One region of the Bacillus sp. LQ01 genome, then DNA from elsewhere that is predicted to be linked to it. Evidence: riboswitches for the same ligand, from Rfam matches in the RefSeq annotation. Region 1 holds a riboswitch; each other region holds the start of a gene.

Region 1 (3,207 bases):
AAACTCCATAATTCTATCCATAACAACTGCAATTCGCGCCATATACCCTGAGTCTTCTAATAATGAAATGAAAAAGAATAGTGCAAAGATTTGTGGTACGAATACTAATACAGCACCAACACCGGCAATAATACCTTCTGTAACGAGTGCTTGAATAAAATGAGAAGCTCCAATACTTGTAAGTCCAGCCGTCACCCAATCCGTAAGCTGGCCACCAAAAAACTCATCTAACATATCAGATAAAGGTGTACCAATCCACGTAAACGTAACCTGAAAAATAAAAAACATAACTGCTAAAAAGATTGGAAGTCCTAAAATTTTATGTGTAATTAATCTATCAATTTTTTCTGAAAAAGGAATTTTTCCTTCTTTCTCATGCTTCATAACATTTGTTTTTAACTTTTCAATATACGCTTCACGAGTTTTGTAAATGTGCTCTTCTAACGTACAATCAAGTTTTCCTTCTAAGCGAGATCGAATGGCTATGAGTTCCTTATAAATTGGTAATGCTTTCATTTCTTTTTCTACTACTTCGTTATTGCTTAAAAATTGAAGTGCTAACCATCTCGGATGCTCGTAATTCGCTGTCTCTAAAAGAGCAATTACTTCTCCAATTCCTTCATCCATTTGTACACCATATGAAATAAGGAATGGCTTTTTCTCTTTTTTGTCATTTTCTTTAAGAGTCGTAAGCAGTTCTTCACAGCCTTTTCCACTTCTTGCAACAACAGGAACGACTGTTACACCTAATAGTTCTGATAATCGTTTTACATTAATGACAATTCCTCTTTGCTTCGCCACATCAACCATGTTTAAACCAATTGAGACTGGCTTACCAAATTCAAGTAATTGCAACGTTAAATGCATATTTCTTTCAAACTGCGAGGAATCTACGATATTTAACATATGATTAAATTCTTCTGTTAATAGAAAGTTTGTTACAACACCTTCATCACGTGAAACTGGATTTAAATCATAAACACCTGGTAAATCAATTAATGTTCCTTGTCTATCTTTTAATTTACCAACCTTCTTTTCTACTGTTACACCGCTCCAGTTTCCTACATACTCATAAGAACCAGTAAGTGCATTAAATAATGATGTCTTCCCTGTATTCGGATTCCCTAGCAAAGCTACCTTATTCACGCTAATTCCACCTTTATCATTTTCGCGTCACAATGACGAATACTAATTAACTGTCCACGACACTCCAATGTACAAGGACCTTTGAACATCGCTTTCTGTTTCAGGCGAAGTTCGCTTCCTTCAGCAAGACCGAAAGCAGCTAGTCTACGCTTTAATAGCTGATCTAAAGACTGAATACTTTTTACTAACACTTTCTCTCCAATTTTAATATCTACTAAACTCATAACCTTCCCCCTCAGAAGAGAATGATAATTATTTTCAAAAAAATTATACCACACCCAATTTCTCTTGTACTATACCCTTTTGCTTCATATTTATTAACATTTCGCTACAATTCTATTTCAATTATTGTCATACTGTATTCGTTTGCCATTCTCATCCATTTCGCTTACAATAAACAATAGCAAATAAAGAATCTCGTTATCACTGGGGGAGCCATGCCGCTGAGAGGGAACACTTCGTTCCGACCCTTCGAACCTGTTAGTTAATGCTAACGCAGGGATTGTGCAAACGTCCGAAATACATACCTCATTTTTATTTACGTATTTCGTATCCTCCTATGATATCTATTCTTTTTTGTACAACTTGGATTTAGGGGGAGACAACATGCGTAACACCAATTTACAAGCGATGATCGAATCTGCTATTCTTGCAGCCTTCGCCATGATTATCGATATTTTACCATTATCACTTAAACTTCCAACAGGCGGTTCTATCTCATTCGCTATGATTCCTATTTTTATTATTGCTTACCGCTGGGGCTTTAAATCAGCTTTCTTAGGTGGTTTAGTTTGGGGACTATTACAAATAGTCGTGGGGGATGCTTATATTTTAACACCTGTTCAAGCATTCATTGAGTACTTCATTGCCTTTGCTTTTATCGGATTTGCTGGCTTATTCTATCGTCCAATTCAAAAAGCACTTTTAACGTCTAATGAAAATAGTGAAGAACATTCAAGTTTAGGTAGTCGCAATGAAAAACCTTCAGCAAAACAAAACCATGGTAAGAAAATCCTTGTTTACATTATCCTTGCTACATTTGTCGGTAGCTTTGCTCGCTATTTCTGTCACTTTATTGCCGGTATTATTTTCTGGGGACAATATGCGCCGAAAGGTCAATCAGCTGTGTTATATTCATTAATCGTAAATGGAAGTACAATGCTTGGTTCTTTTATTTTATGTACAGTTTTACTTATATTTTTATTCCTCACTTCCCCACGCTTATTCAAAAGCATCAGTGCTTATCAAATGAATACACAAAAAAAGGGCGCTTAATGAGCGCTCTTTTTTCATATCGTAATATTAATTAAAAATACAATAAATGCGCAAAAGAAAATAAATACCATTATACTTAGCCAATTGCTATGCACGGTTCATCGACTCCTTACATAACCTCATTTTCTAACCAGATTATATCGCTTAAAAATAAAGATTAGGTAAAGATAATATGAAAATAAATTAAAAAAAGCGTAGCATGCATTATCTACGCTTTTTTCGGTAAGTAAAAGTAAAATAATACACCGTCTTCTGTATTTTTCACTCCATATTCAGCATCGTGTAATTCTAAAATATTTTTAGAAATAGCAAGCCCAAGTCCCGTCCCACCTTGTGAACGCTGACGAGCTGTATCCACTCGATAAAAACGATCCCAAATTTTATCTAATTGTTCTTCTTCAATGTGAGTACCTTTATTTTCAATGCACACTTTTATACGATCCTTCTCATCTATTGTAGAAATAATAATATCTTCTTTATTTGGTGTATAACGTATGGCATTCGTAATGAAGTTAACGATGACTTGTTCAATCCGGCCTTGATTTGCAATCACTTCAAATGAATGTATATTTTTATGAACATGAAGTTCTTTTTTCTCTATTTCCACAGATAGATGTTCACATATATCTTCAATTACTGTATCAATATAAAACGAAGACTTTTTCATTTTATATGTACCAGATTCAAATTTAGCTAACTCAAGCATATCCAAAATTAAAGTATCCATTTTGTCTACTTCTCTCTCCATCGCTTGAAAATAATACTCTTTTTTATGCTCAGCTACCC
Region 2 (3,207 bases), on a different contig from region 1:
GCTACTTTAATGATATATGTGAAGAATGGTTACAGCGTATACAGGCCGTAGCTGGTGATCTGGGAGAAGAGTATCTTGGGATGAGCGAAGAAGAATTTATGTTCATCAGTTCTAAGATGGATACGATAATTCATTGCGGTGCAGATGTAAGACATTTTGGAGATGTAAAACAATTTGAAAATATAAATGTCCAAGGAACTAGCCGTATGCTAGCATTAGCGGAGAAAGGTGCTACATTCCATTTTATTTCTACAATTGGTATCCCGTTAGAATTAGCGGTAGATCAATGGGATACATACATGAAAACTGGTGATTTTAATTACAGTGTAGACTTAGAGAATGTATATTCAAATAGTAAACTACAAGCGGAAAACATTGTTCGTGAAGCAATGAAAAATGGTTTGCGCGGAAATATTTATCGTGCAGGTAATTTAGCATGTCATTCAGAAACAGGTTCGTTCCAACAAAATATTGAAGGAAACGCATTTTATCGTCTTATTAAAACAATGCTATTAATTGGGAAAGCACCAAATGTGAAGTGGAAAGTTGATTTCACACCAATTGATTTTGCTAGTAAATCAATTGTATCGTATTTACAAGATGCGCAAATTGTAGGAGAGACGTTACATATTTGTCATCCACATCAAATTGAGTTTGAACAATTTATACAGCTAATTGGAGAGTGTGGATACAATCTTGAAATGGTTCCACTTTCAGAATATGTAAATACCGGACTTGCATTAGCGAAGGGAAATGAAGTAATAGCAGAGTTAATTGCTTCTCAAGTTGCAGGAGATGGAGCACAGCAATCTGAAATTGTAATGGGTACACGTAGAACGAATGAATGGATTAAGAAAAAAGAATTGATAGTACCAGCAATTAATAAAGAATTTATACAGCAGTTATTAGCTCATGGTGAAAAAGTTGGTTATTTTCCAAAAATAATGAAATGATTATGCATGCTTTTGTTTGTTCAATAAAATAAATCATGCTACAATGAAAACGAATTAAGGACCGGGGAGCCAATTGGCTGAGAGGATGTAAGTAAACATCGACCCTCAACCTGATCTGGATAATGCCAGCGTAGGGAGTTACTTAAAGTGATGTAGCATATGTTATTCTGTAATAACTTGCATACAAGGCTTTCCTACGCAGTAGGAAAGCCTTTTCTTATTTTTGAAATTTAATTTTATAAGGGGGATTTTATTATGTCACAACAAGTTACAATGTCATTTTCAGTAGTACCACAAGCGAAAACGAAAGATGTATATTCTGTTGTCGATAAAGCAATTGAAGTTGTGCAACAATCGGGAGTTCGTTATGAAGTAGGGGCAATGGAAACAACTTTGGAAGGAGAATTAGATGTACTTCTTGATGTCGTTAAACGTGCGCAACAAGCTTGCGTCGATGCTGGAGCAGAAGAAGTGATTACTTCTATTAAAATCCATTATCGTCCAAGCACTGGTGTAACGATAGATGAAAAGGTTTGGAAGTACCGTGATGAATATGCAAAACCAGAAGCAATCTAAACTTATTACAACTATTTGGCTTATCCTTCTCATTGCGATATGGGAAGGATCTGTTTCATTATTTAAAATCGAACCGTGGATTTTACCAAAGCCTTCTGCCATTGTTCAAGAATTAATTGGGATGAAAGATTTACTATTACCAAATACGATGCAAACACTGCAGGAAGTTATAATTGGACTATTCTTTGCAATTTTATTGGGGACGAGCATCGCAATTATTATGGATGTTATACCGTTATTTCGTATTTTAATAAATCCATTGCTCGTTATTTCGCAAACAATTCCAATTGTTGTACTTGCACCGCTATTTATTATTTGGTTTGGATATGGGATGTTGCCGAAAGTAATGGTCGTAATACTCGTTTGTTTCTTCCCAATTGCGCTTAGTATTTTAGAAGGTTTTCAAACAGTAGATAAAAATATGCTGAAACTGTTACAAACAATGAAGGCGACGAAATGGCAAGTTTACCAGAAGGTAAAATTTCCAGCAGTGCTCCCATACTTTTTCTCAGGTTTAAAAATTGCAGTTACATATAGCGTAATGGGGGCAATTATCGGAGAATGGCTCGGTGCAAGTGAAGGATTAGGCGTTATGCTTACGAGGGCTACAAAATCCTTTTTGACTGCCCGAGTATTTGGTGTTGCAGCAATCATCGTTATGGTGACATTATGCCTGTATTTTATCGTAGAGTTTATGGCAAGAATAACAGCACCATGGATATATAGAAAGGACGGCAGAAAATGAAAAAAGGTTTGAAAGTTATGTTAGCTGCCTTAGTAGCGGTAGGTGTGGCTGGATGTAATCCGGCGAAGAAAGAAGAAAGTGCAAGTAAAGATCAAAAAGTAAAAGTAGTATTAGATTGGTTTCCAAATACGAATCATACTGGCTTGTATGTAGCGAAAACGAAAGATTATTACAAAAAGCAAGGATTAGATGTAGAAATTATTCAACCAGGTGACAATGTAACAGCAGAGCAAATGATAGCATCAGGAAAAGCAGACTTCGCAATAAGTGCACAAGAAAATGTAACGTTAGCTCGTGTAGAAGGAATTCCTGTTGTATCTGTAGGAGCGATTATTCAGCATAACACTTCAGCGTTTGCATCGCTTAAGAAAGACAATATGACGTCACCGAAAGATTTTGAAGGTAAACGTTACGGCGGCTGGGGAGGACCAGCAGAAGAAGCGACATTAAAGACGATTATGGATAAACATCAAGCTGATTTTAATAAAGTTGAAAAAATCATCTTAGGACAAACAGATTTCTTTAAATCAATTGGCCGTGATGCAGATTTCGAATGGATTTATTACGGTTGGGATGGTATTGAAGCGAAGCGTCAAGGAAAAGAGTTAAATACGATTATGGTGAAGGACTTAGATCCAGCGCTTGATTTCTATAGTCCTGTTATTATTACGAGTGAAAAACATACGAAGCAAGATAAAGACTTTGTGAAAAAGTTTATGAGTGCAACGACAGAAGGTTATAATTTTGCAATTAAGGAACCGAAAGAGGCTGCTGATATTTTAATTAAAGCTGTTCCAGATGTGAATAAAGATTTAGTTCAAGAAAGCCAAAAATGGTTAAGTACGAAGTATCAAGATGATGCTAAAGCATGGGGAGTACAGAAGGAAGAAATTTGGACGAATTACATGAATTTCTTATATGACAACAAAGTTA
Region 3 (3,207 bases), on a different contig from region 1:
ATGCATTTGTTCCCAGCGTATATCAAAGGTTGAGCTAATTCTTCCTTGAGCAGGGAATTTGAAAGCAGCTGGAATTGATGAAGGTTGATCTGTTTTAGCTTGTGGTTGATTTTGTACTACATAGTGTTTTGCTACATATCCGTATCCTGTGCCAAAACGAATTTTATACCAAGTTCCTACAGTTTCTACTACTTGTACTTGTGTACCGTTTTGTAATGAACCGAGTAGAGGGCTACTTGTACTAGCGTTGCTACGTACATTTAGATTAGGTGTTGCAACAGTATATTTTGTATTATTTTGAACGGTGATTCCTTTTACTAAGGGTTGTGAACCATTAGAGATGAATGCTTTTTGTACGTAACCTGTTTGGCCATTATGCGATATTTTATACCATTCGCCTTGATCTTCTTGAATGGTAATAAACTTGCCATTTGGTAATACATCTAAAATGGAAGATTCTAAATTAGGTTCAGAGCGAACGTTTAATGCATTAGCATTAACGATGTATTGATCATTAGAATGAAGTTTGTTTTTTAGTAAAATAGCATCTTTTTGTACATAACCTACTTTATTATGAACAGATACTTTATACCACTCATTAGTTGTTTCAAGGATGTTCACTTTTGTATTAAAGCGAATTGTATCAATTGATGTGCTTTTTACGTTATCTTCTGTATGTAATGCTACTTGATCGACTTTGACATACCCAGTTTTAATATTAGATAATTGTTCAGCGTTTGCTTTTTGTACATTTGTTTCACCCATAGAAGGAAGTAAAGAAGCAATCGCTACAGTAGTTGCTGTTAAAGCAGTAGCTTTCATATTCATGGAATAGAGACCTCCTCTAGTTGTATAGTTGTAATTTTATTATAGTATAAAGATATAATATAGTGGGTGTATTCACATAAATGTAATATGAAATCAATATAAAAATAAATTTTTTGAGGATAATGATTCCTTCTTATGCAATTAATTGGGGTTTTATTTTCTAAAATAGAATGTATGTATTGTATAAATTTGATATTCTGTTAATAATTAAGAAAATTAAAAAAGTTGATGATGTCTTATTAGGGTGTTATACTGACAGTGATAATTATATAGTTTGCTAGGAGAGCTGGTGTTGCCAGCTGAGAGTAGGCCGTAAGCCTTTGATCCTTTTTATTACCTGATCTAGATTATGCTAGCGTAGGGAAGCAATTCGGACACTAACAATGAGTCCCCGTTTCTTTGCGTATAGAAACGGGGCTTTTTTATTTGAAAATTTCATATTGAAACCACTAGGGGTGCTTGATTTGCTGAGAGAGGAATAATCCTTAACCCTTACAACACCTGATCTAGGTAATACTAGCGAAGGGAAGTGGAACATCGAATAAATGTATAACTTTATTTGCTGTAACCACTTCTTATATATAGAAGTGGTTTTTTATTTAGATACATATATTGAAAGGGGATAGAGAAATGAAATTTTGCGATAGATTATTAGAAACTGTGCAACCGGTTTGGGAGATGAGTCATAATCATCCGTTTGTAGTAGGTATGGGAGATGGCACGTTAGAAAAAGATAAATTCCAGTATTATATTATTCAAGATTATTTATATCTGCTAGATTATGCAAAGTTATATGCGATTGGTGTTGTAAAAGCAACGAATCCACAAGTAATGGGAAAGTTCGCTGAACAAATTGATGGAATATTAAATGGCGAAATGACAATCCATAAACAATATGCAAAAAGACTTGGAATTTCTATAGAGGAGATAGAGTCTGCGAAACCATCTGCTAAAAATTTAGCTTATACAAATTACATGATGTCTGTATCTCAAAATGGCACACTTGCGGAATTAATAGCAGCGCTTCTTCCATGTATGTGGAGCTATTGGGAAATTGGAAAGCGTTTAAATGATATTCCTGGAGCAAGAGATCATGAGTTTTTTGGTGAGTGGATTCAAGGATATAGTTCGGGAGAATACGGTAATCTGTGTATTTGGTTAATAGATTTATTAAATGAAATGGCAGTGGGAAAGTCTGAGACAGAACTAGAAAGATTAGAGGAGATTTTCTTATATTCCAGTCGATTTGAATATTTATTCTGGGATATGTCCTATCGTAAGGAGATGTGGGGATTTGAGGAGCAAGAACATACTACAGTTTCATAATGTTTCTTTTCATTACGATGAGAAACCAATCATCCATGAATTAAATGCTTCTATACATGAGAAAGAGTTTGTCAGTATTATCGGACCGAGTGGATGTGGGAAAAGTACTTTATTTCGCCTTATTACAGGTCTAGAAAAGGTAAGTACTGGACAGATAGAACTGACAGAAACAAAGCACCATCCTGTAGGATATATGCCGCAAAAAGATATGCTTTTGCCGTGGAGAACAATTATTGAGAATGCTGCCCTGCCGCTAGAGTGCCAAGGTGTACAGAAGAAAGAAGCACAAGTAAAGGCAAAGGAACTGTTACATAAATTTGGTTTGCAAGGGTATGAGAAAAAATATCCGAAAGATTTATCTGGTGGTATGAGACAACGTGTATCTTTTATTCGAACTTTATTAACAGGCGGGGAAATATTGCTGTTAGATGAACCATTTAGTGCGTTGGATGCTTTAACGAAGACCTCTTTGCAAGAATGGTTGTTTGAACAATGGCAAGAGTGGGAAAAAACAATTTTATTCATTACTCATGATGTTGAAGAAGCGTTATTTCTTTCAAACCGAGTTTTAGTAGTGGAACAGCAGCCGATAACGACTTTGACTGAGCGGACTGTACCGCTTGATCATAACAGAACACGAAAAGATTTATATAAACCGGAAGTATTAGCGCTGAAAGATGAGCTTCTTAGTATGTTACAAAGGCAGGTACTTGTGTGATGAACCGATTGAAAGAATTAGTTCCTGCTATTACACTTTCTAGTATTTTACTAGCTGTGTGGGAAATAGGAGCAAGAATTGTAGATGAGATGTACATTTTACCGTCACCTTCTGCGATTGTAATGAAGATATGGAAACTAAAAGACATATTATTTACAGTTCATTTACCTGCAACGTTATACGTCGTTTTAATAGGTGTTGTTATCTCTATCGTATTAGGTGTAGGGCTAGCGATGTTAATGAATGCGAGTACATGGATGGAGAGAGCATTTTATCCATTATTAGTTGCTTCACAAACGATTCCGATTACTGCGCTTGCTCCGCTATTTGTTTTA

What was found. A riboswitch is a leader RNA that binds a small molecule or an ion and turns the genes downstream of it on or off. The one in region 1 is predicted to bind thiamine pyrophosphate.
Region 2: linked by a shared signal. The riboswitch ahead of AC22L0_RS24020 (MTH1187 family thiamine-binding protein) and the one ahead of thiT (energy-coupled thiamine transporter ThiT) in region 1 are both predicted to bind thiamine pyrophosphate.
Region 3: linked by a shared signal. The riboswitch ahead of tenA (thiaminase II) and the one ahead of thiT (energy-coupled thiamine transporter ThiT) in region 1 are both predicted to bind thiamine pyrophosphate.

The regions. Positions count from the first base shown of each region.
Region 1 is NZ_JBYEZL010000002.1:63,412-66,618, reverse strand. Features, by position in the region: gene feoB (ferrous iron transport protein B) at 1-1,146, opposite strand, end outside; gene AC22L0_RS12630 (FeoA family protein) at 1,143-1,370, opposite strand; TPP riboswitch at 1,565-1,666, shown strand; gene thiT (energy-coupled thiamine transporter ThiT) at 1,753-2,421, shown strand; gene AC22L0_RS12620 (sensor histidine kinase) at 2,630-3,207, opposite strand, start outside.
Region 2 is NZ_JBYEZL010000004.1:114,312-117,518, forward strand. Features, by position in the region: gene AC22L0_RS24015 (non-ribosomal peptide synthetase family protein) at 1-953, shown strand, start outside; TPP riboswitch at 1,006-1,107, shown strand; gene AC22L0_RS24020 (MTH1187 family thiamine-binding protein) at 1,209-1,529, shown strand; gene AC22L0_RS24025 (ABC transporter permease) at 1,501-2,274, shown strand; gene AC22L0_RS24030 (ABC transporter substrate-binding protein) at 2,271-3,207, shown strand, end outside.
Region 3 is NZ_JBYEZL010000001.1:4,066-7,272, forward strand. Features, by position in the region: gene AC22L0_RS00080 (SH3 domain-containing protein) at 1-828, opposite strand, end outside; TPP riboswitch at 1,098-1,209, shown strand; TPP riboswitch at 1,270-1,373, shown strand; gene tenA (thiaminase II) at 1,459-2,154, shown strand; gene AC22L0_RS00090 (ABC transporter ATP-binding protein) at 2,123-2,872, shown strand; gene AC22L0_RS00095 (ABC transporter permease) at 2,872-3,207, shown strand, end outside.